Regions from separate parts of the Nonomuraea sp. NPDC050383 genome, predicted to be linked through region 2. Evidence: predicted binding sites of a transcription regulator. Region 2 holds the regulator's gene; the other holds the start of a gene.
The links. The regulator HrcA, encoded in region 2, represses chaperone genes, less so after heat shock. The targets are predictions, from matches to a motif close to TTGGCACTCTCNNNNNGAGAGTGCCAA.
Positions count from the first base shown of each region.

Region 1: the regulator HrcA is predicted to act here: its motif matches at 10,810-10,836, upstream of groES (co-chaperone GroES).

Region 1 covers NZ_JBITIP010000022.1:57,314-72,290, reverse strand. Annotated here, with positions in the region: gene ACIBG4_RS36570 (GuaB3 family IMP dehydrogenase-related protein) at 1-446, opposite strand, end outside; gene guaB (IMP dehydrogenase) at 450-1,931, opposite strand; gene ACIBG4_RS36560 (helix-turn-helix domain-containing protein) at 2,351-3,379, shown strand; gene ACIBG4_RS36555 (DUF5319 domain-containing protein) at 3,416-3,793, shown strand; gene ACIBG4_RS36550 (hypothetical protein) at 3,754-3,999, opposite strand; gene ACIBG4_RS36545 (sigma-70 family RNA polymerase sigma factor) at 3,996-4,631, opposite strand; gene ACIBG4_RS36540 (response regulator) at 4,944-5,618, opposite strand; gene ACIBG4_RS36535 (sensor histidine kinase) at 5,627-6,913, opposite strand; gene ACIBG4_RS36530 (alpha/beta hydrolase family protein) at 7,210-8,520, shown strand; gene groL (chaperonin GroEL) at 8,719-10,338, opposite strand; gene groES (co-chaperone GroES) at 10,409-10,723, opposite strand; gene ACIBG4_RS36515 (methyltransferase domain-containing protein) at 10,966-12,426, shown strand; gene ACIBG4_RS36510 (hypothetical protein) at 12,621-14,606, shown strand; gene ACIBG4_RS36505 (serine hydrolase domain-containing protein) at 14,716-14,977, shown strand, end outside.
Region 2 covers NZ_JBITIP010000009.1:297,865-312,841, reverse strand. Annotated here, with positions in the region: gene ACIBG4_RS24065 (PhoH family protein) at 1-232, opposite strand, end outside; gene ACIBG4_RS24060 (histidine triad nucleotide-binding protein) at 324-668, opposite strand; gene ACIBG4_RS24055 (SigE family RNA polymerase sigma factor) at 1,019-1,498, shown strand; gene ACIBG4_RS24050 (hypothetical protein) at 1,495-2,256, shown strand; gene ACIBG4_RS24045 (16S rRNA (uracil(1498)-N(3))-methyltransferase) at 2,422-3,147, opposite strand; gene dnaJ (molecular chaperone DnaJ) at 3,176-4,315, opposite strand; gene hrcA (heat-inducible transcriptional repressor HrcA) at 4,327-5,340, opposite strand; gene ACIBG4_RS24030 (hypothetical protein) at 5,492-6,523, shown strand; gene ACIBG4_RS24025 (DUF3097 domain-containing protein) at 6,542-7,348, shown strand; gene hemW (radical SAM family heme chaperone HemW) at 7,508-8,728, opposite strand; gene ACIBG4_RS24015 (MOSC domain-containing protein) at 8,858-9,490, opposite strand; gene ACIBG4_RS24010 (MFS transporter) at 9,596-11,014, opposite strand; gene ACIBG4_RS24005 (TetR/AcrR family transcriptional regulator) at 11,037-11,696, shown strand; gene ACIBG4_RS24000 (hypothetical protein) at 11,737-12,111, opposite strand; gene ccmA (heme ABC exporter ATP-binding protein CcmA) at 12,236-12,862, shown strand; gene ACIBG4_RS23990 (DUF6297 family protein) at 12,859-14,499, shown strand; gene lepA (translation elongation factor 4) at 14,572-14,977, opposite strand, start outside.

The DNA.
Region 1 (14,977 bases), on a different contig from region 2:
TTGTGGTACTGGACGGTGCGCTGCGGCGAGAGCCGCACGGCCGTCGTCACGCCGGAGGCGCGGATCTCCTCGATGCGCCGGCCGATCAGCTCTTCCTTGATCGGCGCCGTGTAGATCTCCTGCAGCCTCTTGGTCGCCGCCTCGGCGTCCAGCCCGGAGCACTCCTCCAGCAGCGGCGCCGGGTCCTCGTAGCGCGTCCACAGCCCTTCGAGGTCGAGCGGGGCCAGGCCGCCGAGCCGGCCGATCTCGATCGCGGTGGCGGGCGACACCACGCTGTCCATGGGGGCGACCACGACGGGCAGCTCGAACCGGTAGGCGTCGATCTGCCAGGCGATCGAGACCTCCTCCGGGTCACGCGTGCGCCGCGAGGGGACGAGGCCGATCTCGTCGAGCGCGTACGCCCGGCGTCCCGTCTTCCCCCGGCCGATCTCCACCTGCTGAGTCATGGATTACCTTCTGTGATAGTTCGGAGCTTCGACAGTCATCTGGATGTCGTGCGGGTGGCTCTCCTTGAGGCCCGCCGCGGTGATCGGCATCAGCTGGCAGTCGGTGTGCATCTGCCCGATCGTGCGGCACCCCGCGTACCACATGCCCTGCCGCAGGCCGCCGATGAGCTGGTGCGCCACCGCGGCGACCGGGCCGCGGAACGGGACCTGGCCCTCGATGCCCTCGGGGATGTACTTGTCCTCGCCGCCGACCTCCGCCTGGGCGTAGCGGTCCTTGCTGAAGGAGGTGCCGCCGCGCTCGCGGTTGCGGACCGCGCCCAGCGAGCCCATGCCCCGGTACGACTTGAACTGCTTGCCGTTGATGAAGATCAGCTCACCCGGCGACTCCTCGCAGCCGGCGAGCAGCGAGCCGAGCATGACCGTGTCGGCGCCCGCGGCGATCGCCTTGACGATGTCGCCGGAGTACTGCAGGCCGCCGTCGCCGATGACCGGCACCCCGGCGGGGCCGCAGGCCAGCGCCGCCTGGTGGATCGCGGTCACCTGCGGCGCGCCGACCCCGGCGACGACCCGCGTGGTGCAGATGGAGCCCGGCCCGACGCCCACCTTGACGGCGTCGGCGCCCGCGTCGACCAGCATCTGGGCGCCGGCCCTCGTCGCGACGTTGCCGGCGATGACGTCGACCCTGCTGTTGGCCTTGACCTTGGCGACCATGTCGGCCAGGCCCTTGGAGTGGCCGTGCGCGACGTCGACCACGATGACGTCGACGCCCGCCTCGATGAGCGCCTTGGCCCGCACCTCGGCGTCGCCGCCGACGCCCACCGCCGCGCCGACCACGAGCCTGCCGTCGGCGTCCTTGGTGGCCAGGGGGTACTGCTCGCTCTTGGTGAAGTCCTTGACCGTGATGAGGCCGCGCAGCCGGCCGTCGGGGTCGACGAGAGGCAGCTTCTCGATCTTGTTCTGCCGGAGAAGGGCGAACGCGTCGTCCCGGGAGACGCCGACCGGGGCGGTGACCAGCGGCATCGAGGTCATCACCTCGCGCACCGGGCGCGCCTGGTCGGTCTCGAACCGCATGTCGCGGTTGGTCACGATGCCGACGAGGATGCCGTCGCGGTCGGTGACCGGCACGCCGGAGATCCGGTACGTGGCGCACAGCCGCTCGACGTCGGCCAGCGTGTGGTCGGGGGTACAGGTCACCGGATTGGTCACCATGCCGGCCTCGGACCGTTTGACCAGGTCGGCCTGCTGGGCCTGCTCCTCGGCCGCCAGGTTGCGATGGAGGACGCCGATGCCGCCCTGCCGGGCCATGGCGACCGCCATGCGGGCCTCGGTGACCGTGTCCATGGCCGCCGAGACCAGCGGGATGGACAGCGTGATGTTGCGTGACAACCGCGAACTGGTGTCGGCCTCACCCGGCTGGAGATCCGAATAACCCGGCACGAGCAGCACGTCGTCGAAGGTAAGACCCACCTCGGTGAACTTGGACATGCTGCGGCCCCCTCCTGCCGTTGCGCGTGATGGGGACAAGTCTAGGGCCTGCGTCCAAACAGGAAGGATGCCGGGAGGACGATGACCCCCACGGCCCGTCGTACTCCCGGCATCGAAAAAGGGCCGGGGGACGGGACGGTCGGTGATCCGTCCCGTCCCCCGGCCACCGGCGGCCCGGGCCGGAGCGCGCGTCGCGCCACCGGACCCCCCTCCGTGTCCTGATGGCCCGCGCTCCGCGGCTCGTGGATCCGCCGACTCTCCGTCAAGCCTGCGTCACCCAGCGGCACGCCGCAATGTGCAAACGTGCAATTGCACGAAGTTGCACCGATGCCGCGTCATCCCGCGCAAGGAGGCGGACATGGCGCCGATGCCGCGTTATCCTCGCGGCACCCCCGGTCCCCCGTACGGAGCCATCCGCCATGCGCAACGAGTCACCCGACGTGCCCGATCCCCTCGCGGCGCTGGGCCTCGACCCCGCTCAGTCGGCCCTCTACACGGCGGTGCTGCGCCTGCACCGCGCCACGCTCACGGAGCTGGCGGAGGCGATGGGCGGGCCGTGCGACAAGGTCGGCAGGCAGCTCGACGACCTCGTACGGCTGGGCGTGGTCGACGAGCACTCGGGCGAGTACCTGGCCCGTCACCCGGCGGGCGCGCTCGGGCGGCTGATCGCGCAGCGGCTCGACCGGCTCGCCGAGGAGAGCAGGCGCATCGACTCGGCCCTCGGGTCGATCCGCGGCCTCATCCGCGACTACGACGCGGGACGCGACTACCAGAGCGGGCCGTTCCCGGTGGAGCTGGTCAGCGGGGCGGACGTGCTGTACGAGAGCGTGGTCGGCATGGCCGTGCAGTCGCCGCCGATGACGGTGCTCACCGCCATCCCGGACGAGCGCACCATGAGCGACTTCGCGCGGAAGTTCGCCGATCCCTGGATCGACGCGCAGCAGCGCGGCCTGCTCACCGTGCGCGCCGTCGTCCCCGTCGAGACCCTGGCCATGCCCGGCGTACGCGACCGGCTCGGCCGCCTGCTGCAGACCGGCGGCGGGGTCCGCACGCTCGACCGGGTGCCGAGCTGGTTCATGACCGCCGGCGACGAGGCCGCCGGCCTGCCCGCGCTGTGGGGCGGCAACCTGCCCGACCACGCCTACAACTTCTACCTGTTACGCACGCCGATCGTCGTGGGCGTGCTCACGTCGCTGTTCGAGGAGTGGTGGGGCCGGTCCGTGCCCATGCCGTGGGGCCACCGCTCCGACGGCACCGTCCAGGTGATCCGGCTGGCCGCCCAGGGCATGTGCGACGAGTCGATCGCCCGGCACCTCGGCGTCTCCGTCCGCACCGTGCGCGCCAGATTCGCCGACGCGATGACGCGGCTGGGCGCGCAGTCCCGCTTCCACGCGGGTGTGGAGGCCGCCCGGCGCGGATGGCTTGGCCAGGCCACTGACGACCGGTGACCACCACTGGGGCCGCATCGGTCATATGGTGGGAAGGTGCTGGAAGACGTCCCCCGCGACCCGTTCGCGGACGATCCGAACGACCCCTCCGCCGCGATGGGTGAGCTCGACGACGCCGAGCCGCTCACGGCCGCCGAGCGCGACGAGGCCATCACGGACCTCGCCGACGTGGAGGTGTTCCGCTCCCTGCTGGAGCCGCAGGGGGTGCTCGGCCTGGTACTCGACTGCCCCGAATGCGGCGAGCAGCACTTCTTCGACTGGGACCTGCTGCGCGGCAACCTACGCCAGATGATCGAGAAGGGCCGGCCACAGGTGCACGAGCCCGCCTTCCACCCCGACCCGGCCGACTACGTCACATGGGAGTACGCCAGGGGCTACGTCGACGGCGTCATCGACACCGAGGAACGCCGCTGACCGACGGGCTCCGCACCGCCCTCAGGAGCGCCACCGTCCTCGTCGTCGTAGGTGTCGGCCCGCAGGGCGGCCAGCAGCCGCGCGGCGGGATCGTCATGAGGGGGCGGCTCCCCACGGGCGAGGGCATCGAGCAGCGCGTCGCTCCCGTCCTCCGGAGCGGCGACGGAGCCGGGAGCCGGTCCGGCCGCAGCGCACTCCTGCGTCAAGCCGACTCCAGCTCGGCCATCTGCCGCAACCTCGCGAGCGCCCGGTGCTGGGCGACCCGGACCGCACCTGGTGACATGCCCAGTACATTACCGGTCTCCTCAGCAGACAGCCCCGACACCACCCGCAACAGCAGCAACTCACGCTGGTTGTCGGGCAGCCTGGCGAGCAGCCGGCGGGCGTGCTCCACCTCGATGTAGCGGACCACGGTCTCCTCGGGCCCCGGTCCGTCGTCGGGCCCGTCGGGCAGGTCCTGCGTCGGCACGGCCGAACGCACGGAGCTGCGCAGCGCGTCGGCCACCTTGTGCGAGGCGATGCCGAAGACGAACGAGGCGAACGGACGGCCCATGTCGCGGTAGCGCGGGAGCGCGGACAGCACCGCGATGCACACCTCCTGGGCCACGTCATCGGCAATGTGATATTGCCCTGAAACCCTGCCCAGCCTGGCGCGACAATAGCGCACCACCATCGGACGCAACTCGGCGAGCAGGGATTCGATCGCACCGCGATCTCCCTGCACGGCGAGACTGGTCAGTTCCCTAAGGTCGGAGTCATCCGTCCGTGCCGGAAGTCTCGACGCGAGCCTTACCCCAATTTTGGCGTCGGCGACGCTTCCCTCGCTCACGTTAGGCATGATGCCCGCACTGATCGGGCCTGTCGTCATCGCGAACGGCTACGGATTGGTCACATTGAAGAGACGGCGACGGCCCGTGATCGAATGACGACAGTAAGGCTTTCGCGTTGGAGGAATATTTCACCCCAAAAGGTGAAATGCGCGGAATTCGTCAGCAACGGCGGCTCAGACAACGCACCGAGACGAGAACACAGATCGACATCCGACGCTTTGCCAGCACTTCCGGTTTACCCGGGGTAAGTCACTATTTCATATCCGAAGCCGCTGCTGCGTTGTAACCATTGGTACCACGTCACATCTCATGGGATGTCTTCATATCGGCCCCCCGCTCCCGAGTGAGCCTGGGGCGATCAAGCCGGTCTCGTAGGCGAGCACGACCGCCTGAACCCTGTCCCTGACGCCGACCTTGGACAGGATGCGCGCGACATGCGTCTTCACCGTCGTCGGGCTGAGGCTCAGCCGGTCAGCGAGCTCGGCATTGCTCAGTCCGGTGGCGAGCAGGCGCAACACCTCCAGCTCCCGGGGCGTCAGCTCCGACAGATCCCGGTGTACGGCTGCCTTGGCCTGGTCGCGGCGGGCGAACCGCTCGACCAGGCGGCGGGTGATCGTCGGCGCGAGCAGGGCGTCCCCTGCACGCACCAGACGCACCGCCGCCACCAGATGCTCGGGTGTGACGTCCTTGAGCAGGAATCCACTGGCCCCCGCGGTGAGCGCGGCGTAGACGTAGTGGTCGAGGTCGTACGTGGTCAGAATCAGCACGCGGGTGTCGTCCGCACCTTCTGTCATGATCTGCCGGGTGGCTTCGAGGCCGTCCATCTGCGGCATCCGGATGTCCATGAGCACGACGTCGGGTTGAGTACGCCGGACGGCGGCGACGGCTTCCACCCCGTTGGCCGCCTCGGCCGCCACTTCGATGCCGTCGGCGGCGAGGATCATCCCGAACCCGCTGCGTACCAGCGCTTGGTCATCGGCGATGACCACTCTCATGGGCCGGTTCACGGGGCGGTCCACGGAATCCGCACCTTGATCTGGTAGCCGCCGTCGCGCCGCGGCCCGGCCTGCAGGACGCCGCCGTAGAGGGCGAGCCGCTCCCGCAGCCCGATCAGGCCCCGGCCCTGCCCGTCTCCGGCGCGCGTCGTCCGCCTGCCGCCGGTGTCGGTGACCTCGATCTCCAGCCAGTCGCCCCGGTGGCCGATCGTGACGGACGCCGCCGCACCGGCCGCGTGCTTGATCGTGTTGGTCAGCGCCTCCTGCACGACGCGATAGACAGCCAACTCCACCCCGGGCGGCAGCGGGCCGGGCGGCGGAGAGATCTCGGCGCTGACCGGCACTCCGGCTGCGCGAACCCGTTCGATCAACGAGTCCAGCCGGTCGAGTCCCGGTTGCGGTTCGAGCCCGTCGGCGCCGCTGCCCGCCCGCTCGCTCTCCGGCCCGGCGAGCAGGCCCATGACGTGGCGCAGTTCGGCCATCGCGGCCCGGCCGCCGGCCTCGACCGCCAGCATGGCCTCCTTCGACCGGGCCGGGGCCGTCTCCATCACCTTGCGTGCCGCTCCAGCCTGGATCACCATCACATTCACGTTGTGGGTGACGACATCGTGCAGCTCGCCGGCGATCCGGGAGCGCTCTTCCTGGACGGCTTTCTGCATGGCTTCCTCCTGTCCGCGCTGCAGCTCGGCGAATCGACGGCGGCCGGCGTCGAGTTGCTGCCGCCAGGATCGGACGAAACCGGCGGCGACTCCGGCGCTCATCAGTACCACGAACGGTCCCAGCCAGCTTGGCAACGCCGGGACGGAGTCCCGGAAGGCGGCGCCTGCCAGCACGGTGGCGAGGACGAGTCCCCCGATGGCCGGCGCCCGGTGAGGGCTGTGGGCCACGGCGCCATAGGCGGCGATGGCGAACGCCAGCACGGTGATCCACGTCGCGTCGTCGCGGGTGGCCAACGCCGCGGCCAGCACCACCCAGAAGGTCATCAGTGGGTACAGACGTCGCACCGCCAGCGGCAGAGCCGTCAGGACCACCAGGAGCGGAAGCAGCCCCGGATCCTCTTGGTCGTCTGCGGGGACGACGGGCCGCTCCGGGCGGTCAGGCGGGGCGTCGCTGCTTCGTGGCGGTGGAGAGGGCCGCAGTTGCAAGGGCTCCAGCAGGGAGGGCCGCTCCCCGGCGACGCGATGGGCGCCGTCTGTGGCGCCCGCCGTCGCGGCCACTGCGACAACGGTCAGGACGATCGCGAGCAGCAGGTCGGCGAGGACTGACCGGCGTGAGGGCCGGGCGGGCCTCCGCACGGGGCGCAGCACATCAAGACCGGACTGCCACCAGACACGTCGTTCGCTCGCTTTCACTCATGCATTGTCCCGACCGCACGGCACGTCCCGCGTCGGCCTCGGTGACCGGACCCGGCATCCGCCAGGAGTACATCGCGAGGATGACCCGGTGAGGTCTCCTCCTCGAGGCAGGGCCGATATCGGCATGACAGCCGACGCGGACGGATCTCTCCGGCCTCTAACGTCATTCCCGCCACCGGCCGCCCGCGGAGGCCCCGTCGAGGCGGCCTCATCAGGAAGGACATTTCATGGGTCATATGAGGGAGAGGGAGAGCACGCCCGGCGCCGCCTCAGGGCACGGCGCAGGCTTCGGGGGCGACGAACCAGCGCCGCCCCGCCGGATTCGCCGAGACGTCACCGCCGTCGCGGCCCTGCTCGCCTTCGTAGCCGCCACCCCCTGCTCCGCCGCGTTCGCTTCGATCGTGTCCGACGCCCCCTCGCGTGAACTGTCGCCCGGCTTCACCGCAGCTGTCGCCGCCGACCTGTCGTCCACCCGGCTCGGCACGCCCCACCTCCCCGAGCCGACCGGATCCCAGCCGGTCGGCACCACGTCCCTGTACCTCAAGGACACCTCCCGCGCCGATCCCTGGGTCCCCGCCGCGAAGGCGAGAGAACTCATGGTCTCCCTGTGGTACCCGACGAGATCCCGCAGCGGGAAACGGGCCCCGTACATGACGGCGAAGGAGTCGGAGCTCATCCTGAAAGGCGGGGAGGTCACCGGCGTGCCGTACGACGCGTTGAGCAGAACGCGGACCAACGCCTTCAGCGACGCCGAACCGGCCGGACGCAAGCACAGCCTGCCCCTGGTCGTGCTCTCCCCGGGCTTCACCGAGCCCCGCAGCTCGCTCACCGCCCTGGCCGAGGAGCTGGCGAGCAGGGGCTATGTGGTGGCCGGCATCGAGCACACCTACGAGAGCCTGGCCACGGCCTTCCCCGACGGCCGGATCACCACGTGTCTCGCATGTGAGGGGAGCAAGGGCCAGGAGTTCTGGAACAAGGTGGGCCAGAGCCGGGCGGCCGACGTCTCCTTCGTGCTCGACGAACTGACCGGCGCCCACCCCGCGTGGAAGGGCGCTCCGCTGATCGCACCGTCTCGGATCGCGATGGCCGGGCACTCGGCAGGAGGCGCGAGCACCATCGCCGCCATGCTGAAGGACACCCGCGTACGTGCCGGGATCGACATGGACGGCACCGCCTTCGCCCCGATCCCCGACGGCGGACTGTCGCGGCCGTTCCTCTTCCTGGGCACGCAGGCCATGCACAGCCCGGGAGGCAAGGACACCACGTGGGAACGTGACTGGGCGCAGCTGAGGGAATGGAAGCGCTGGCTTGTGGTGACAGGGGCAGAGCACGCCTCCTTCACCGACACCGCGCTGCTGGTGGAACAGCTCGGTGTCCACCGCAATCCCGGCCTGTCCGGCGACCGCGCCGTCGAGATCACCCGCAGTCACGTCCGAGCCTTCTTCGACCTGCACCTGCGCCACAGGCCCCAGCCCCTGCTGAGCAAGCCGTCACCGCGCTACCCCGAGGTCAAACGGTGTGACGTTGAGCGGAAGATCTGCACTTAGGCGCTCACCCACCCGTCCGGCGACCATCCACGCCGGACGCCTCCCCTGCGCACCTCCGCCTCCTACGCCTTCACAGCTCCCCCATCACGGGCCGGGCACGCGAACGGCCCGCCTCCGGGAGTGGGGGCGGGCCGTTCGTGAGCCGTGGTGTCACCGGCCGCGCGGGCCGAAGCCCGTCAGCCGGTGATCCTCAGGTCGTCAGTGGCCGTGACCGTGGCCGTGGCCCTGGCCGGCGGCCGGGGCCTCCTCCTCGGGCTTGTCCACGACGAGCACCTCGGTCGTGAGCAGCATGCCCGCGATCGAAGCGGCGTTCTGGACGGCCGAGCGGGTGACCTTGACCGGGTCGATGACACCCTGCGCGATCAGGTCGCCGTACTCGCCGGTCGCGGCGTTGAGGCCGTGGCCGGCCTCCAGCTCGGCGACCTTGTGGGTGACCACGTAGCCCTCGAGACCGGCGTTCTCGGCGATCCAGCGAGCCGGCTCGACCAGCGCGCGGCGCACGACGCCGACACCGGTGGCCTCGTCGCCCGTCAGGCCGAGGTCGTCCAGGTCCTTGGAGACGTGGATCAGGGCCGAGCCACCGCCGGAGACGATGCCCTCCTCGATCGCGGCGCGCGTCGCGGAGATGGCGTCCTCGAGACGGTGCTTCTTCTCCTTGAGCTCGACCTCGGTGGCCGCGCCGACGCGCAGCACGCAGACGCCGCCGGCCAGCTTGGCCAGCCGCTCCTGCAGCTTCTCGCGGTCCCAGTCGGAGTCGGACTGCTCGATGGCGAGCTTGATCTCCTTGACGCGGTCCTCGATCGCCTGCTGGTCACCGGCGCCGTCGACGACGGTCGTGGCGTCCTTGGTGACGACGATGCGACGCGCCTGGCCGAGCACCTCAAGGCCGACGTTCTCCAGCTTGAGGCCGACCTCTTCGCTGACGACCTGGCCGCCGGTGAGGATGGCCATGTCCTGCAGCATCGCCTTGCGGCGGTCGCCGAAGCCCGGCGCCTTGACGGCGACGGAGGTGAACGTGCCACGGATCTTGTTGGTGACCAGGACGGCCAGGGCCTCGCCCTCGACGTCCTCGGCGACCACGAGCAGCGGCTTCTTGGTCTGCGCGACCTTCTCCAGCATCGGCAGGAAGTCGGCGATCGAGGCGATCTTGCCCTGCGTCAGCAGGATGTAGGCGTCCTCGAGGACGGACTCCATGCGCTCGGGGTCGGTGACCATGTAGGCCGACAGGTAGCCCTTGTCGAACTGGAGGCCCTCGGTGAACTCGAGCTCCATGCCCATGGCATTGGACTCTTCGACCGTGAGGACGCCGTCCTTGCCGACCTTGTCGAACGCCTCGGCGATCAGCTCGCCGATCTTGGCGTCCTGGGCGGAGATCGTCGCGACGTTGGCGATCTCCTTCTTGTCCTCGACCGGGCGGGCGCTGGCGAGCAGCTTGTCGCTGATCTCCTTGGCCGCCTTGTCGATGCCGCGCTTGAGCGACAGCGGCGAGGCGCCGGCCGCCACGTTGCGCAGGCCTTCGCGGACCATGGCCTGGGCCAGGACCGTCGCGGTGGTGGTGCCGTCACCCGCGATGTCGTTGGTCTTGGTGGCCACTTCCTTGGCGAGCTGGGCGCCGAGGTTCTCGTAGCGCTCCTCCAGCTCGATCTCACGAGCGATGGTCACACCGTCGTTCGTGATGGTCGGAGCACCGAACTTCTTGTCGATGACGACGTTGCGGCCACGGGGGCCGAGGGTAACCTTCACGGCATCCGCGAGGGCGTTGACGCCACGCTCAAGAGCGCGACGGGCGTCCTCGTCGAACTCCAGGATCTTCGCCATTTTGCTGAAAGTCCTCTCCTAGTGTCGAAGGCCCCGGCCGCTCACGCGCCCGGGGCCCGACACCACCGGCTTACTTCTCGATGATCGCGAGAACGTCGCGGGCGGAGAGCACGAGGTACTCCTCGCCGCCGTACTTGACCTCGGTGCCGCCGTACTTGCTGTAGAGGACGACGTCGCCCTCACTGACGTCGAGCGGGATCCGCTTCTCGCCGTCCTCATCCCAGTTGCCCGGGCCCACCGCGAGGACCTTGCCCTCCTGCGGCTTCTCCTTGGCGGTATCCGGGATGACCAGGCCGGAAGCGGTGGTCTGCTCAGCCTCAAGCGGCTGCACCACAATGCGGTCGCCGAGCGGCTTAACGGGAACCTTGGTGGCGGTCGTCACGATCGGACCTCCCCTTCAGATTTGAATGATCTAGAAGAGGCGACCAGCGGGGCCTGCCGTCGCGGGTGCCAGACCTGCCTCGTCGCACGTTGGCACTCTCAAGGGGAGAGTGCCAACAGGAAACATATGCAAGAGGGGCTTGACAGTCAACACGAACACGTCTGCTGAGAGCGATAACCCATCCTCGCAGGTCGTGACGGGGTCCCGGATCGGGGGCCGCACGGGAGGCGCTAACGTCGTACGGCGTGGACCTGGACGCCTTCACCGAGCTGCTCACTCCGCGCGGACAGCGCGCGCTCGCGGAGGCGGGCGAGCTCCAAGGGGGCGACCCCGTGGCGGCCGCGACGAGCCTGCGCCGGACCTACGACGCCGCGCTCGCCTCGGCGGCGCTCACCCAGGCGCGGCTCCGGGACCGGGCGCGCGCCAAGTTCGGCGCGGACGCCGAGCTGATGTACTTCACGCCGCACGGCCTGGAGCAGGCCACCCGTGCCGAGGTCGCCGCCCACCGCGCCGCCCGGCTCACCGCGCTGTGGCACGACTCACACCGTTCACAGGGCTCGCGAACGCGCCAGGGAGCGGCGGCTCGGGAGGAGGGCACCGCCTCGGGGACACGCCCGCCGGGCCCGCACGACTCCCGTCCTCAGGATTCGGGCCCTCATGACTCGGGTCCTCATGACTCCGGCCCGCACGGCTCCAGCCTGTACGGCTCCGGCCCGCAGGGCTTCGGTCCGCCCGGCTCGGGCACGCAGGGGGCGGGCACGCAGGGGGCGGGCACGCAGGGGGCGGGGCCGAGGGTCGTGGACGCGTGCTGCGGCATCGGCGGGGATCTCCTGGCGCTGGCCCGGGCGGGCTGTGTCGTGGACGCCGTCGACACCGACCCGCTGACCGTGGCCGTGGCCAGGGCCAACGTCGAGGCGCTCGGACCGGCCGGACGGGTCACGGTCCGGGTGGCCGACGCCGCGTCCGTGTCGCCCGAGGACTACGACGTGCTGTTCGCCGACCCGGCCCGGCGCACCTCCAGGGGCCGCACGTTCGACCCCTTGGCCTACTCCCCGCCGTGGCCCGTCGTGCTCGACCTGGTCGCCCGGGCCCGGTGGGCCTGTCTCAAGGTCGCCCCGGGCATCCCGTACGAGTTCATCCCGGAGACGGCCGAGGCCGAGTGGGTCTCGTACAAGGGCGAGGTGAAGGAGGCCTCCCTGTGGACGCACCCCGGCGCCCGCACGACCGACCGGCCGGACACGACGGCGGGCGGCGGGGCGGTCCGGCTGGCCACGTTGCTGCCCGGCGGCCACGTCCTGCGTGACACCGGCGCCGTCGCCCCCGTCGGCCCGCTGGGCCGCTACGTGTACGAGCCCGACGGCGCGGCGATCCGCGCGCACCTCGTGGCCGAGGTCGCCGAGCTGGTGGACGGCCGCCTGCCCGACCCGATGATCGCCTACATCACCGGGGACGACCCGGTCGACACTCCCTGGGCGTCCCGGTACGAGGTGGAGGAGGCGCTGCCGTTCTCGCTGAAGCGCCTGCGCGCCGCTCTCCGCGACCGGAAAATAGGAAATATCACTATTAAAAAGCGCGCCTCCGCCGTGGACATCGAACGCCTTCGCGGAGATCTGCGACTTTCGGGCAGTGAATCCGCCGTGGTCATTCTGACCCGGATCATGGATAAGCCGTCCGCCTTGATCTGCCGCCCATGCCCACCTGCGTAAATAGCAAAACAGGGCGCTTGTGCGGCAACCACGATATTTTCCCGCACCACTGACGTGGCTTGATCGAGAGGCTAAGGTGGGCGGGCGGGAGTTCTCCCCCCTGTAGCGGTTTACCGCGTTCTCCTTCTTCCATCTGCAAACCGGACCTATCCCACCGCTGCGCGATGAACCGTCGGCGAGTGAAGGAGCTTTCGGTGGATCATTCCAACCACACCACCCTCCTGCAGACAGGGGGGCACAGCAAGGTCCCGGAGAGAATGCGGGAGCTGCTGGCCCGCGCCGCGCAGGATCATGTGTACGAGCAGCGCACGCAGGGGGCCGTCCTCGACGAGATCCGCCAGCGGCTCGAAGGCATGGAGTGGCTGCTGCGCGAGGTGCGCGAGCGGGAGCTCGGTGGATTGAGCGGCACGCTGGAGACGGTGAGCGGGCGCCTTGACGACATGGCCGCCAAGCCGCCCATGTGGGCCGAGGGCCTCGCCCAGCACGTCGAGGCGGTCCGCGACCACGTGGACGCCGTCGGCTCGCAGGTGGGCTCCGTGGACGCCCGGGTGGAGTCGGTCCACCAGCGCGTCGCCCCCGTGGTGGAGCTCCCGAACATCTGGGACGATCTGACGACCATCGGCGGCGGCGTCGAGGAGACGTTGAAGCGGCTGCAGTCGGTGCTGGACGGCGGCGAGGGCATCGCCAAGCGGATGGGCGAGTTCGCGGCCGTCATGGCCCAGCTCGGCTCCAGCATGGAGGCCGCCGCCAGCCGCTTCACCCGGCTCGACAGATCGCTCGCCGAGCTGACGGCGCGCACCGACCGGGTCGAGAACGTGGTGGCCGAGCTGTCCAGCGGGATCGCCGCGGGGTTGTCCAGCGGGCTGGACGGCCGGCTGGCCGCCGCGGCCGAGCAGGCCGGGACCCGGGCCGCCGCCGTCGGCGAGCAGGTCAACGCGCACGTGGACGCCGTGGCCGAGAGGCTGACCGCGCACGTGGACGTGCTCGCGGGCCAGGTGAGCGCCGTGACCGACCGGCTGACGACCGCCGAGCAGCGGCTCGCGGCGCGGGTGGAGGAGTCGCGGCAGGAGCTGGCCACCTGCCTGGAGGAGACGCAGCAGCAGGTCGCGGTGCGGCTCGACGAGCTCGACTCGCGCATGGAGGGCGTGGACGGCCGCCTGGCCGGGATGGACTCCCGGCTGGGGTCCGTCGACAAGCGGATCGTCTCGCTCGACGGGCAGCTCGGCGCCCTGGACGGCCGGATGGACGGCCGCTTCACCGCCCTCGACGGCCGGCTGACCACGCTGGACGAGCGCGCGGTCGCCGCCGGCGAGCGGCTGGGCGCCGTGGACGAGCGCGTGGGCGGGGTCGAGCAGCGGATGGCGGCCGTGGACCAGCGGATGGCGACGGTGGACCAGCGGGTGGCCGGCGTCGACCAGCACCTCGGCGAGAACGCGACCCGCAACGAGGCCCGCTTCAACCACCTGGACAACGACCTGGAGTCGCTGGACGAGCGGCTGAGCGAGGTCGAGGAGCATCTGACGACCCGGTTCGACGCCGTCGACAGCACGGTGACGGGCCGTTTCACGACCGTCGACACGAAGCTGGCGGCCGGGTTCGACGGGGTCACGAGCCGCCTCGACCGCAGCGACAGCGCCATGGCCGCCCATTTCGCCACGGCCGACGCCAACCTGACCGCCCGCTTCGACACGGTGGACGGGCTCGCCACCCGCCTCGACACGGTGGACACGGACATGGCGACGCGGTTCGACCAGGTGGGAAATGCCATCCAGACGGCCATCCAGACGAGCATGCAGACCCGCTTCGACGGCGTGGACCGGCATCTGACGGACCTCGCCACCCGCGCCGAGCAGGCGGGCGAGCAGTTGGAGACGGTGGACGACCACCTGGAGGCGGTCAACCAGCGGGTGAGCCAGCTCCCGGTCACGCTGGGCATCGGCGAGCGGATCGAGGAGGCGATCGCCGCCCGAGCCGCCGACGAGGCCGACCGTCTCACGGCGGCGGCGGGCGCGCTGACGGAGCTGCTCCAGGCGCGGCCCGACCGCGAGGAGCTGACGCGCACGGTGACGGGCATCGTCACGCCGGCCACGGCGGACCTCACCAAGCGCCTGGGCTCGCTGGAGGAGACCATGCTGGCCCTCGCCGAGGCACTCCTCCGCCCCACCCGGCCGAAGGACTGACCCGCCGTTCGGATCGGATGCCGGCTCCTGAGCTGCTGCGGTTTTCCACAGGTGAAGTCGGCGGAGCACCGCATTCCGCCGCACAGCCGATCTCCCTAGCGTTGCGCACATGATGCAGCTGATGATGAACGTGCTGGTCGCGACGGCCGTAACCGCGGGTGGCCACGGTGTGGACGTACGCTCCGACCTGGACAAGATCGTGGCCGGCGGCGGGGCCACGGCCGCCCTGGCGCGGGTCTCCGACGGCGGACACACCTGGTCGGGCGCCGTGGGCGTGCGCGACATCGAGCGCGAGGGACGGCCGTCGCCCAACGGGTACTTCCGGATCGGCAGCGTCACCAAGACCTTCGTCGCGACCGTTGTGCTCCAGC
Region 2 (14,977 bases):
CGACGAGCTCTTCGAACAGCCGTACCACGGCCCCGCTCTCGTCGGGGCTGCCGGTGACGGTGATCTCGTTCCCTCGGACGTGAATGTCGGCCCGGAAGGCGCCCTCGATGACACGCAACAGCTCGTCACGGGAGCCCAGGAGGCTGACCATCGGGTATTCGTCCGGAATCAGCACCTTGGCCTGTGTGCGCGTCGGAGGTGCGGTCCGGCGGGATTCGTGTAGTTCGGACATGGGCAGGCCAGCGGCCTGATGCCTCCCGGTCTCTTCGTGTGTGCTTCTCCGCCCATGGTAGCCGGGACCACGCGAATCGCTCTCGCCAATATCACCCCGGCGGCCACGTCAGGTCACGGCCGCCCAGCAGGTGCGCGTGGACGTGGAAGACCGTCTGGCCCGCGGCGGGCCCGGTGTTGAGGACGACGCGGTAGCCGGCGTCCGCCACGCCCTCCTGGACGGCCACCGCGTGGGCGGCCTTGAGGACGTCGTCGGCCAGGCCGTCGTCGGCAGCGGCCAGCGCCGCCGCGTCGGCGTGGTGCTCCTTGGGGATCACCAGCACGTGGGTCGGGGCCTGCGGGTTGCGGTCGCGGAACGCGAGCGCCCGGTCGGTCTCCAGGACGACCTCGGCCGGGATCTCCTTGGCGACGATCTTGCAGAAGATGCAGTCGGTCACGCGCCCACCCTATCGAGACACTCCGTCCTCCTCACGGTGATCACCGCGCTATGCTGCTCCCGCCCCGCCTGGAACGTTCCGAACTCCCTGCCCCTGTTGCGAATCGGTGACCGAGCGCGCCGTGCGTAGGAAGATCCTCGCGGTTAGGGTGGGTATGCGACACTTCGGCGCAACAGGACAATCAGGGTCTGGGCAAGGCCGCCTGGCGAGGACACGACTGGGTAATGCCCCCTAAGGAACCGGAAGAGCGTAAACCCTCTCGGAAGGCCGCGCGTCCTCATGAGGTGACCACCGAGACCCTTCTGGCCGACAGGTCGTTAGGGGCGGTGCCGGTCGGGTGGGACGCCGACATGGCCGTGACCGCGCTGTACAGCGCGCACTTTCGGTCATTGGTGCGTCTCGCAGTGTTGCTGGTACGCGACATGGCGACCGCCGAGGAGGTCGTGCAGGACGCGTTCGTCGCCATCCACGGCGCCTGGCGGAGACTGCGCGACCCCGACAAGGCACTCGCCTACCTGCGTCAATCCGTCGTCAACCGCTCCCGATCCGTGCTGAGACACCGCGCGGTCGTCGAGAAGTATGCTCCCAAGGGTCTGCCCGACGCCCCGAGCGCCGAGAACGGCGCGATCGGCGAGCTCGAACGCTCGGCCGTGATCGAGGCGCTGCGGGCCCTGCCGGCACGTCAGAGAGAGGCACTCGTCCTTCGCTACTACGGTGATCTGTCCGAGGCTGAGATCGCCCACGCCATGGGCATCAGCAAGGGAGCGGTCAAGAGCCACACCGCGCGTGGAATGGCCGCCTTGCGTTCCGTCCTGGAGAAGATGTCATGACCCAGCCCCCCGACGAGTACGGCGACGTACTGCGCCGTGTGCTCCGCGCGGAGGCGGACACGGTCGTGCCCTCGCCGGACGGACTGGAGATCATCCGTGCCCGCATCGAGCGGCGCGGTATCCGCAACCTGTTCTGGTGGCGGGCGGGTGCCGCCGCGGCGAGCGCGGTGCTGGTGGCCGGCACGATCGTGATGGTGGTCCCCGAGCTGCGCCACCAGGTGCTGCGGGAGACCGTGCAGGATGTCCGCACCACCTCGACCCCGCCCTCGGGGTCCTCCACCAACCGGGCCGTGTCGCCCGATCCGCCGCAGCGCAGCGAGGAGCGTGAGGTCGTGGTGCTGCCCGATCCCACGACGCGGCCACCGCGGCACGTCCCCGAGACCGCCAGGTCGACCAGCAAGCCGACGCCCAAGGCGTCTTCCCCCACCCCGTGCCCCACGCCGACCGGCGAGCAGGCCGGCCGGCGGACCACCGGCCAGGCCGACGACCTGACGCCCGGGCCGACGTCCGACCAGACGGACGAGCCCACGGGCGGGCCGACGAGCGGGCCGGCCGAGCCGCGCGACGACTGTCCCGGCGCGACGCCGACCCCGGCCCGGACGCCCACCCCGGCCCCCACGGTGACCGAAACGGCGCCGGCGGCCGTGCCGTGCCCCGCCGACGACTGCCCGGCCGACGCCCCCGACCCGACGCAGCCCGTCCAGACCGTCCAGACCATCACCACCATCATGGACGCCAGCCCGCTCTCCTCGCAGTAGGGCCGCCGGCGCCCGCGAGGCGGCCCGGCGCCGGCGGGTCACCAGCGCCCGGCACGAGCCATCCGGCGGGTCATCAACGCCCGCTACGAGCCATCCGGCGGGTCACCAGCGCGCGGTACGAGCCTCTCGGCGGGTCATCAACGGCCGTGCGGACCTCTCAGCGGGTCACCAGCGGCCGGTACGGGCCATGAGGACCGAGGCCGCCGCCACCCCCGCCGTCGAGGTGCGCAGCACCGTGGACCCGAGCAGCACCGGCACCGCTCCGGCCGCCCGGAACCGGGCCACCTCCTCCTCCGACACCCCGCCCTCGGGGCCCACGACCATGACCACGTCGCCGTCGGCCGGAGTCTCCAGGCGCGACAGCGGCTCGGCGGCCTCCTCGTGCAGCACCAGCCCGAGGGCCGCGCCGCGCAGCAGCGCCTCGACCTGAGCCGTGGAGGCTGGCTCGGTCACCTCGGGCAGGTGGAAGCGGCGGGCCTGCTTGCCCGCCTCGCGCGCGGTGGAGCGCCAGCGGGCCAGCGCCTTGGCCGCCCGGTCGCCCTTCCACTGGGTGATGCTGCGCGAGGCGGACCATGGGACGATCACGTCCACGCCCGCCTCGGTCATCATCTCGACGGCCAGCTCGCCCCGGTCGCCCTTGGGCAGGCCCTGCACGGCGACGATCCGGGGCCGCGGCGCCGGCACGTCGTGGCGGGCGACCACGTCGAGCCGGAGGGAGTCCTTCAGCGCCTCGCGCACGACGCACTCGGCCACCGCGCCGGCGCCGTCGGTCACGTCCACCCGCTCACCGGCGCGCAGCCGGCGCACGGCGGCGGCGTGACGCCCCTCGGGCCCGTCGAGCAGCAGCTCGGGCCCGTCGAGGGCGTCGGACAGGAAGACGGGGACGCTCACGTCCGCCCGTCTCTACCCCGCGGCGGCCTCATCTCCCGTTGAACGCGTCGCGCAGCCGTGAGAAAAAACCCTGCTGCCCCGGTGCGAACTTACCCGGAGGGCGCTCCTCTCCCCGGAGCTTGGCCAGCTCCCGCAGCAGTTCTTCCTGCGCCGGATCGAGCCGCGACGGCGTCTCGACGTTGACGTGGATCAGCAGGTCGCCGCGGCCGCTCTCGTTGAGCCGCTGCACGCCCCGGCCGTACATCGTGATGACCTGCCCCGACTGGGTGCCCGGCCGCACGTCGAGCTCCTCGGAGCCGTCGAGCGTCTCGACGGTGAGGATCGTGCCGAGCGCGGCGGCCGTCATCGGGATCTGCACCGTGCAGTGCAGGTCGTCGCCGCGCCGCTCGAAGATCTCGTGCGGGCGCTCGACGATCTCCAGGAACAGGTCGCCGGGCGGGCCGCCGCCGGGGCCGACCTCGCCCTCGCCGGCGAGCTGGATGTGGGTGCCGTCCTCGACGCCCGCCGGGATGCGCACCTTGATCGTACGGCGGGTGCGGACCCGGCCGTCGCCGGAGCACTCCTGGCAGGGATGCCGGATGATCGACCCGAAGCCGCCGCACTGGGGGCACGGCCGGGACGTCATGACCTGGCCCAGGAACGACCGGGTGACCTGGGAGATCTCGCCGCGGCCGTTGCACATGTCGCAGGTGTCGGGGTGGGTGCCGGGCGCGGCGCCGGCGCCCTGGCAGACCTCGCACAGCACGGCCGTGTCGACGACCAGCTCCCGGGTCGTGCCGAACGCGGTCTCGCGCAGGTCCAGCTCGACGCGGATGGTCGCGTTGCGGCCCCTGCGGGCGCGCGAGCGGGGCCCGCGCGCGCCGCCGGCCTGGCCGAAGAACGCGTCCATGATGTCGCTGAACGGGAAGCCCGCGCCGAAGCCGCCGGCTCCCGCGCCCGCCCCGCCGCCGCCGAACGGGTCCGCGCCCAGGTCGTACATCTGGCGCTTGTTCGCGTCGGACAGGACCTCGTAGGCCTGCGTGATCTCCTTGAACCGCTCCTGGGTCTCAGGATCGGGGTTCACGTCAGGGTGGAGCTCCCGGGCCAGCCTGCGGTAGGCCTTCTTGATCTCGTCCTGACTGGCGTCACGGCGCACCCCGAGGGTGGCGTAGTAGTCGCTGTTTGCCACTTATCGACCTCTTATGATGCAGCCAGGATCTGGCTGACGTAGCGTGCCACCGCGCGTACGGCGCCCATCGTCACGGGGTAGTCCATCCTCGTGGGACCCAGCACGCCGAGCCGGGCCAGTTGGTTGTCGCCAGAACCGTATCCGGTCGCGACGATGGACGTGCCGTGCAGATAGGGGTTTTCCGAGCCGATGCGCACAGTGAGCGCGGACGGGATGTCGCTGGACGTCTCGCCGAGCAACCGCATGAGCACGACCTGCTCCTCCAGGGCCTCCAGCACGTCGCGCAGGCCGACGGTGAAGTCGGCGCCGGCGAGGTTGGCCGCCCCGGCGAACACGATCTTCTCGTCGTGGCGTTCGACGAGGGTCTCCAGCAGCACCGACAGGATGGTGGCCACGGCCGGCCGGTCCTCGGCGGGCAGCCGCTCGGGCAGGTCGGCGACGAGATCGGGCACGGCGCTCAGGCCGCACCCGTCGAGACAGGCGTTGAGCACGGCCCGCAGGTGCGCGATGCGGGTGTCCTCCACGACCTCGGGCAGCTCGACCACGCGCTGCTCGACGCGGCCGGTGTTGGTGATGAGCACCAGCATGACGCGCCGCTCCGAGAGCGGCACCAGCTCGACGTGCCGGACGGTCGAGCGGGTCAGCGTCGGGTACTGCACGACCGCGACCTGCCGGGTGAGCTGCGCGAGCAGCCGCACGGTGCGGGTGACCACGTCGTCGAGGTCGACCGCCCCGGCCAGGAACGTCTCGATCGCCCGGCGCTCCGCCCCGGACAGCGGCTTGACCTGTGACAGCCTGTCGACGAACAGCCGGTAGCCCTTGTCGGTCGGCACGCGGCCGGCACTGGTGTGCGGCTGGGTGATGTAGCCCTCCTCCTCCAGCGCGGCCATGTCGTTGCGCACGGTGGCGGGGGAGACCTTGAGATTGTGGCGCTCGGCCAGCGCCTTGGAGCCCACCGGTTCGTTGGTGGACACGTAGTCTTCGACAATGGCGCGGAGCACCGCCAGCTTACGTTCGTCGAGCACGTGCTCACCTCCTGCGTCTGCCTCGGGGAACGACCGTCTAGCACTCTGTGTTCCCGAGTGCCAAGTGTACGGCTCTCACCCACAAGGTGCGATAACACCTGGCCATCCTGCCGCTGGCGCGGGCCCGCCTCCAGGGATCAGACTTGCCGACATGACCGACGAGTCCCCCTCCCAGCCGAACGACCCGGCGCCCGGGTCCGGCCCCCATCCCGGTCAGCCCCCTCCTCCCCCGCCGTACGGGCAGCCGCCGTACGAGCAGCCGCCGCACGGGCAGCCGCCGTACGAGCAGCCGCCGCACGGGCAGCCGCCGTACCAGACGGGGCCGCACGGCATGCCGCCGCAGCAGGCCCCGTACTCGCGGCAGCCTCCGTACCCGCAGCCTCCGTACCCGCAGCCGCCGTACCCGCAGCCGCCGTACCCGCAGCCGCCGTACGGGCCGTCGTACGGGCCGGGGCCGGTGACCGGCGAGCAGGCCGCCCACCCGCAGGTCCCGTACCAGCCGGGCCCCTACGGCTCTCCTTCGGGCGAGCAGGGGTCCTACGGCGGCCAGCCGCTCACGGGCCCGTACGGCAGCCGGCCCCTCCCGGTGTCCGGCATGTACGCCGGCGGCCCCCTGTACGCGCCCCGGGCGGACCCCAAGCTGCTCCGGCCCCCGCTGTGGTGGGTGTGGGCCGCCTGGGGGCTCGCGCTGGTGTGCGTGGTGGCCGGGGTGGCGCTGTTCGCGAGCGGCGTGGCGGACACGGCGCGGAGCGCGCTGCCGACGAGGACGTTCGGCTCCGGTGAGACGGTCACCGTGAACGTGGACCCGGCCGACGAGCCCGTGGTGTACCTGGCCAGCGCCTCGCCGGTGCAGTACACCTGCTCGGCCGGCGGCGGCGCCGGCAAGGCGCTGCTGGCCAGGATGCCCGGGAGCATGACGGTCACGCAGGGCTCGACCACCTGGCGGGCCATCCTCGCCCTGAACGTGCCGAAGGCGGGCGGCTACCAGCTCAAGTGCGACACGGCCGCGGGATCGGGCGCGCGCTTCGCGGTGGGCCCGGCCGTGGACGCCGGCGGGCTGCTGGGCGGCATGGCCGCGCTGTTCCTGCTGCCCGGGGCGGGCGTGCTGGTCGCGGTCGTCCTGACCGTCGTCGTCCTGGCGCGGCGCAGCGGCCACCGCAGGCGCCTCGCGGCAGGCGGGTGATTTGCTACGGTCCCCGGTGTGTATGACGGTGATGTTCTCGCGGGCAACTGGCGGCGGCCGGGCAAGGGCACGATCCCGAAGGTGCCCGCCGAACCCGACCTCGTGGTGGAGGACGCCGACAGCGGGTTCTGCGGCGCGGTCGTGGCCTGCGACAAGGAGGCCGTCACGCTGGAGGACCGGTTCGGCAGGCGGCGCCTGTTCCCGCTGGCGCCGGCCGCGTTCCTGCTGGAGGGCAGGCCCGTGACGCTGGTGCGGCCGGTCGCGGCGCCGAGCGGGCCGAGGCGCAGCGCGTCGGGGTCGATCGCGGTCGAAGGGCTGCGCGCCAAGGTCGCCAAGGAGAGCCGCATCTACGTCGAGGGGGTGCACGACGCCGCCCTCGTCGAGAAGATCTGGGGTCACGACCTGCGCGTGGAAGGGGTGGTCGTCGAGTACCTGGAGGGCGTCGACGACCTGCCCGCGATCGTCGAGGAGTTCGGCCCCGGGCCGGGGCGCCGGCTGGGGGTCCTGGTGGACCATCTGGTGCCCGGCTCCAAGGAGAGCCGCATCGCGGCCCGGGTGACCTCTCCGGAGGTGCTGGTGGTCGGGCACCCGTTCGTCGACATCTGGCAGGCGGTCAAGCCGTCCGCGCTGCGCATCCCCGCCTGGCCGGACGTGCCGCGCGGGGTGCCGTGGAAGGAGGGCGTGATCGCCGCCCTGGGGTGGCGCGTGGAGCCCGCCGAGGCGTGGCGGCGCATCCTGGGGGCCGTCTCCTCGTTCGCGGATCTGGAGCCCGAACTGCTCGGCCGGGTGGAGGAACTGATCGACTTCGTCACGGAGGCACCCTGACCCGGGACCCGCCGCATCACCGGCCACGGGCCCGCGGTCGGGTGACCGGGTCCGCGGTCACGGCCGGTCCTGTTCCCGATCGTGTGGATCGTGTCGCCGGCCCTCCACGTCCGGGCGGCGCCCGCCGCGCACCACCGCTTCCGGTCTCCGTCCGCCTGATCAGCTGACCAGGTCGCGTACCAGCGCGTCGGCGAGCAGCCGGCCCTTCAGGGTGAGGACCATGAGGCCGCCCTTGAACGCCTCCGGCTCCAGCAGCCCGCCACCGAGCGCGGCGGCGACGGCCGTCCGCGCGCCGGGGGCGACGTCGGCCAGCGGGTAGCCGGACACCAGCCGGAGCTCCAGCATGAGGCGTTCGGTCTCACGGTCGTCGGCGGTGAGCACCTCCCGCGCGTGGGCGGGCGAGACGCCCGCGGTCAGGCGCTGGGCGTAGGCGGCGGGGTGCTTGACGTTCCACCAGCGGGTGCCGCCGACGTGGCTGTGGGCGCCGGGGCCGGCGGCCCACCAGTCGCCGCCGGTCCAGTAGAGCAGGTTGTGGCGGCAGCGGGCGGCGTCGGACGTGGCCCAGTTCGACACCTCGTACCAGCGGAACCCGGCCTCGCCGAGCATCGCGTCGGCGATCTGGTAGCGGTCGGCGGCCACGTCGTCGTCGGGCATGGGCAGCTCACCGCGCCGGATGCGGGCCGCCAGGCGGGTGCCGTCCTCGACGATGAGCGAGTACGCGGAGACGTGGTCGGGCTCGGCCTCGATGGCGGCGGCGAGCGAGGCCCGCCAGTCGTCGTCGGACTCACCCGGCGTGCTGTAGATGAGGTCGAGGTTGACGTGGTCGAACCCGGCCGCGCGCGCCTCCTTCACGGCCTGCCCGGCCCGGCCGGGGGTGTGGTGGCGGTCGAGGACCTTGAGCACGTGCTCGCGGGCGCTCTGCATGCCGAAGCTGACGCGGGTGAAGCCGCCCTCGCGCAGGCTCTCCAGCGAGGCGGGGCCGACGGACTCGGGGTTGGCCTCGGTGGTGACCTCGGCTCCCGGCGCGAGGCCGAACTCGTCCCTGACGGCCGCGAGGACGCGGACCAGGTCGGCCGGGGGCAGCAGCGTGGGGGTGCCGCCGCCGAAGAACACCGTCTGGACGGGGAGGTCGGCGTCGCCGAGGACGCGCCGCGCCAGCCGCACCTCCTCGACGACCGTGTCGGCGTAGTCGCGCTGCGAGGCGCCGGGGCCCAGCTCGGCGGCGGTGTAGGTGTTGAAGTCGCAGTAGCCGCAGCGCGTCACGCAGAACGGCACGTGGACGTAGAAGCCGAACGGGCGCTCGCCGAGGCTGCGCAGCGCGCTCTCGGGGAGCTCGCCCGAGGCGGGCGCGGCTTCGCCGTCGGGCAGGGTGGATGGCACACCTCCAGTCTGCCCGCCACCACCGACCACCCTGACCACGGGCCACCCGCACCATGCCTTCCCCGGCTCCCCTCCACGGCGGTGCGGGTCCGGGGAGGCCGGGTGGCGCGACGGGCCGGCTCGCTCAGGTCAACGTGCCGCTCCGAGCACCCGGTCGGCCACGTCGTCCCAGAAGGCGGAGCGTCCCGGGACGGCCAGCACGCGCCGCAGCAGCTCCTTGTCGCCGTGGAACGCCCGGAACGCCTCGGCCACCGTCACCCCGTCGCGCGGCCGGTGCACGATCCGCACTCCGTCACCGGCGCCCAGCTCGCCCGTCTCCACCACCCTCAGGTACGCGCCCGGCCGCCCGGCCTCCGTGAACCGGCGCACCCATCCCGGCTCGTCCATCCAGTTGCGGAACACCACGCACGGCACCCGTGGCCCGCTCACCTCCAGCACGGCCGACCCGACACGCCAGCGCTCCCCCAGCACCGCGCCGTTGACGTCGAGTCCCTCGGTCGTCAGATTCTCGCCGAACCTGCCGTCGCGCAGCCCACGCCGCAGCTCGGCCTCCCACCAGTCGTAGTCCTCGCGCGCGTACGCGTAGACCGCGTGGTCACCGCCGCCGTGGTTGACCAGATCGCCCCGGCCGTCACCGGCGACCCCTTCGGGGCGTACCTCCACCCGGTCGAGCACCGGTGCCTTGTCGATCGCCGTGCGCCCGGTCTTACCGGCCCAGGGGGCGTCCACTACTTTCCCGACATTTACCGAGATGACCCGCATAGCGCCGACGGTAACCGAGCCGTTCCCCGGCGGCGATCCCTTTTCCGGGCCCTTCCCCGGCTTCAGAACCCGAGGTCGTGGGAGAGAGGCAGTTCTCCTCGCCCATCACACCGGCTCCTCGACCGCGAGCACCGTCGCCCGGCCGTCCGCACCGGCCGCACCGGCCGCACCGTCGCCGGCGGCCCCGCGAACGTCCTCGGCACGGCGGGCGCCGTACACGCCCTGCACGAAGCCGAAGATCGCCGAGACCAGGGCCGCCATGGCCGAGACGGCGAAGCTCCACCCCGCCCCGGCGCCGGACAGCACCGCTCCCGTGACCGCGCCGGCCAGGCTGCTCCCCACCACCCTGACCAGCGAGTTCACGCCTCCGGCCGCCGCCGTCCTGGCCGGCTCGACATGCTCGACCGCCATCGTGCCGAGCGCCGCGTACCCGAGCCCGATCCCCACGCCGAGCACGGCCGACGCCCCGTACAGGCTCGCCGGCGACCCGTGCGAGACGCTGAGCCAGAGGGCGGCGACCGCCACCACCACGGACCCCGCGCCGACCAGCGACGCCGCCGCGAACCGGCGCATCAGGCGGCCGGCGAGCAGCGAGACCGTCAGCATCAGCAGCGCCGCCGGCAGCAGGTACAGGCCGACCTGGAGGACCGAGGCGCCGAGCCTTACCTGGGCCACGGACGACAGCGTGGTGATGGTGCCGAACAGTGCGAACCCCAGCAGCAGCGACGCCACCGTCGCCCCGACGGTCCCCCGGTGCAGCAGCATCGGGATCTCGATGAGCGGAGACGCGGCCCGCCGGGCCGAGACCACCCAGAGGGCGAACAGCACGACGCTCGCCGCGAGCAGCCCCAGTGTGCCCGCCGAGGTCCAGCCCCAGGCCGCGCCCTTGCTGACGGCCAGCAGCAGGCAGACCAGCCAGGACGCCACCAGCGCCGCGCCCGCGTAGTCCGGACGTCCGGCGGCCTGAGGACGGCCGGGTTCACGGACGAACAGCATGATCAGCACCACTCCGGCGGCCCCGAGCCCCGCAAGGGTCCAGAACAGCGCCTGGTAGCCGCCTCCGGCCAGGCCCGCGAGGATCATGCCGGCCCCGCTGCCGACGCCGATCATGGCACTCAGCACGCCGATCGCCGTGGGCAGCCGGTCGCGCGTCACCTTCTGCCGGGCGATGCCCATGGCCAGGGGCAGGAGGGCTGCGGACACGCCCTGGAGCGCCCGGCCGGCGATGACCACGGACAACGTGCCGGCCAGGGCGGCCATGACCGACCCGGCGACCAGGAGCAGGAGGGTGGCGACGGCCACGGGACGCCTGCCGTACAGGTCGCCGAGGCGTGACAACAGCGGGATGGTGACCGCGCCGGAGAGCAGGGAGGCGGTGAGTACCCAGGAGACGGAGGTCAGCGGCGCGTGGAGCTCGCGTTGCAGCACGGGAAGCATCGGGACCACGGCCGTCATCTGGAGGGTGCCGACGGCCACGCCGAACGCGAGCACGCCCACGGCCGCCCATGGCGACTTTTTATACATGTATAGAAAGTAACATGGCAGGATGCCGGCGCGCACGGGGAGACCCCCCAAGATCTCCAAGGCGGACATCGTCTCCGCGGCCCACCGCGTCATCGACGAGGAGGGCACGCAGGCACTGACCATGCGCAGGCTGGCCCGCGAGGTGGGCACCACGCCGATGGCCCTCTACCACCACGTGCGCGACAAGGACGAGCTGCTCCTGCTGCTTCTGGACGACTACGCGGCCGGCGTGCCGCGACCCGAGCCGCAGGCGGGGTCCGCGGATCCGGGCGAGCGGATCGTGGCCGCCGCCGTCGCCATGCGCGTGGCGCTCATGGATGTCCCGTGGATCGTCGAGGTGCTCAGGGCCGACGATCTGATGTCGGCCCGCGCGCTGTGGTACCCGGAGCAGATCATCGACGCGGCCGTCCAGGCAGGCCTGACCGCGGAGGACGCCGTGGACGCGTACCGGATCATCTGGCACTACACGGCGGGCGAGATCGCCGCGCGCGCGGCCGCCGCGCGCCGGCGCGAGGACGGCAGGCCGACGTACCGGAGCCAGGTGTTCGAGAGCCTCGACGCGGCGCAATTCCCCAGAATCGCCTCGCTGGGCGGCCGATGGGAGGAGCTGACGGCCCGCGACACCTACGCCAAAGGGGTACGGGCCCTGGTGCGCGGCCTGCTGAGCCCTCCCCCGGTCTGAGCTCCGCCCGGCGGGGCCTCACCCCCTGGTGCCGTCACGGTCACAGGCGGCTCCAGCCGGCCCGGTCGGCGAACCGGTCCGCACGGTCGCGGGTCGCCTTGCCGGCACGGTCACGTGCGACCGCGCCTGCCAGGTTGAGCTGCGACTCGGCATCGAAGCCCGCGAGCTGTAACAGCTTTTCCAGCGCTGCCTGCCGGGTCTCCTCCAGGGTGGCGCCCCGCTCCCCGAAACAGTCGGCCGCGACGTCGAGCACGGCCGTGACCACGGCCGCGTCGGGGTAGGGCACGTCGATCACAATGGCGCCGTCCTTCGCCCGATCCGCCGGCACCAGGTGCAGCCGCAGCAGCCGCCGCATCTCCTCGGCCATCGCGACCCCCAGCACGGCCGCGCGCTCGAACCTCTCAGCAGCAAGCATGTCTCTCTCCAGTCGCACAGGTGTTCGTGAACACCAACGCTAGACGGCGCCACCGACAGAATCCGGCTGCACGGGAGGCACATCAGCCACCCGCGCGCGACGATCTACGGATTAGGCTCGAACGGTGTACGAAAAGACCGTCGTCGCCGAAGACCTCCATGTCGCCCTTGGTGACGGCCCCGTCCTCGAAGGGTTCTCGCTGAGCGCCTCCCCCGGCGAGATCGTCGCCGTCGTGGGCCAGAACGGTTCGGGCAAGTCCACGCTGCTCCGCTGCCTGGCCGGCCTCCAGCCGGTCGGCGGGGGCCGAGTCACCGTGTTCGGGGCCCCACCCGCCGACGACGCCGCGTTCTGGCGGGACGTCGCGCTGCTGGCCGACGAGCCCGCCTGGTACCCCGGCCTGACCAGCCGCGAGCACCTGGAACTCGTCCAGGCCGTCCACGGCGCGCCGCGCATGACCGCCGAAGCGGCTCTGAGCGTCTTCGCCCTGGCCGGGCGCGCCGACGCGCCGCCGCAGAACCTGTCCACCGGCCAGCGCCAGCGACTCTCACTGGCCGCCACCTTCCTCCGGCCCAGCCGGCTGCTCCTTCTCGACGAGCCCGAGCGCGGGCTGGACGCCTCCTTCCGCGTACGGCTCGGCGAGCTGATCGACGCGTACGCGGCCGGCGGCGGCACCGTCGTCATGGCCACGCACGACCCCGTCCTGGCGGCCCGCGCACGCCAGGTCTCCCCCGCCGGCCAGGCGACGGCATGAGCTCCCCGCACTCCCCTGATCCCGCCGCGGTGCGGTGGTTCCTGCGGCAGCGGCGGCAGGGCTCCACGAGCGCGCTCGACCGGTACGTCACCGTGTTCGGCGTCGCCCTCGTGGGTGTCATCGCCGCGCATCCCATCTCCTCGCTGCTCGCGAGCATGGCGGGGACGACCACGACGGCCCGCATGAGCGCGGGACTGGCGCTGGTCGTGCTGGCCTTCGCCGGGTTCACCGCCGCCGCCCGGGCGGCCGGGCCCGTGGCGCTGTCCGCACCCGACGCGTCATGGCTGCTGCCGGCGCCGCTGGGACGGCGCGCGATCCTGGGCCGGACGGCGCGCCTGCTGCTGGTGGCCGCCGTGATGGCGGGCGCGCTGCTCGGGCTGGCGCTGCTGGCCGTGCTCGGCGCGCCGGACCGGCTCCTCTGGCGGCTGGCCGGGGCCCTGGTGGTCGGCGTGGGCGCGACGGTGAGCACCATGGCCCTGGCCGTTCTGGAGCAGGCGTCCAGGCTCTGGGACGGCTGGCTGGGCATCGCGACGGGCGCGCTGGTGACGCTGGCCGTGGTGCTGAGCGTGGCGGCGATGGGCGCCCGGACAGCCCGTCCCGCACTCACCGGAGCCGACCTGATGACGGGTGCCGGAAACGTGTCAGGGATCGGCGGTGTCACGGGAGGTGAGGCAGGGCTCGTCCCTGCTGTCCTCCACGCGGTCCTGGGAGCGGTGGGCGCCGTGGCCGCCGCTCCACCCGCCGTCGTGGCCGGCGTCGCTGTGACGGCCGCCCTGACAGCCGCCCTCCTCGTACGGCAGGCGTGGGCCACCCTGGACCGCATGCCGGCCGGAGCCGTGCTGGCCGCCTCCACGCGGGCCGCGCACGTCACCCGGGCGGCCGTGCTCCTCGATCCCGGGGCGCTGACCTGGATCGCCGAGGACAACCACTGGAAGGCCAGGAGGCTGCGGTCCAGGAGGTGGCCGTCGCTTCCGGCGCCGGCGGCGCTGGCCTGGCACGACTGGCGCCGCCTCGCCCGCCGGCCGGGCCGCCTGATCGCGATGGCCGCCTCCGCCGCCCTCCCCGCCATCCTGGCCCAGGCCCTGGGCGTCACGACCAGCGGACCGGGAGTGCCTACGGCGGCGGCCGTCCTGGCCGGGGCCGTGGCCGTGGCGGCGGCCGCTGTGGCGGGGGCGCGCCGCGACGGCGACAACCCCACCCTGGCCAGGCTCGCCGCCGTCGGCCTGCGACCGGCACTCGCCGCCCGGGCCATGCTGCCCGCGCTCCTCGCCGGCGCCTGGACGGCCGCCGCGCTGACCGGCCTGACGCTGGTGGGCGCGTTGCCCGCCGGGGCGTGGTGGGCGTTCGGCCCGGCAGTCGCGCCCGCCGTGGCCGCCGGGGCGCTCCGGATGGCACGCAGGCGGCCTGTCGACCACTCCATGCCGGTCATCGACACCCCGGGCGGCGCCATCCCCACGGGCCCGCTGCTCTGGGCGCTGACCGGCGTCGACGTCGCCTTGGCCGGCTGCCTGCCGGCTGTCGTCGCGCTCCTGGCCCCGCCGGACGGCCTGGCCGTGTTGCTGGTGGCGCAGGCCGTCACGGGTCCGCTGATGCTCGCGACCTACCTGCTGAGGGCGCGGAAGCCGACGATCAGCTGAGAAGCGGCGGAGAGCCGCGCCCGGGGAACCGGGCGCGGCGATGGCCGGACGATGGTCGGACGCGGGCGAGGGTCAGCGCTTGGACTTGTCGGCGCCGGCGTCGGTCGACAGGGCGGCGACGAACGCCTCCTGCGGAACCTCCACGCGGCCGACCATCTTCATGCGCTTCTTGCCCTCCTTCTGCTTCTCCAGCAGCTTGCGCTTGCGGGAGATGTCGCCGCCGTAGCACTTGGCGAGGACGTCCTTGCGGATGGCGCGGATGTTCTCGCGGGCGATGACGCGGGCGCCGATGGCCGCCTGGATGGGCACCTCGAACTGCTGCCTCGGGATCAGCTCGCGCAGCTTCTTGGCCATGTCGACCCCGTAGGCGTACGCCTTGTCCTTGTGCACGATCGCGCTGAAGGCGTCGACCGGCTCGCCCTGCAGCAGGATGTCGACCTTGACCAGGTCGGCCTCCTCCTCGCCGGCGGGCTCGTAG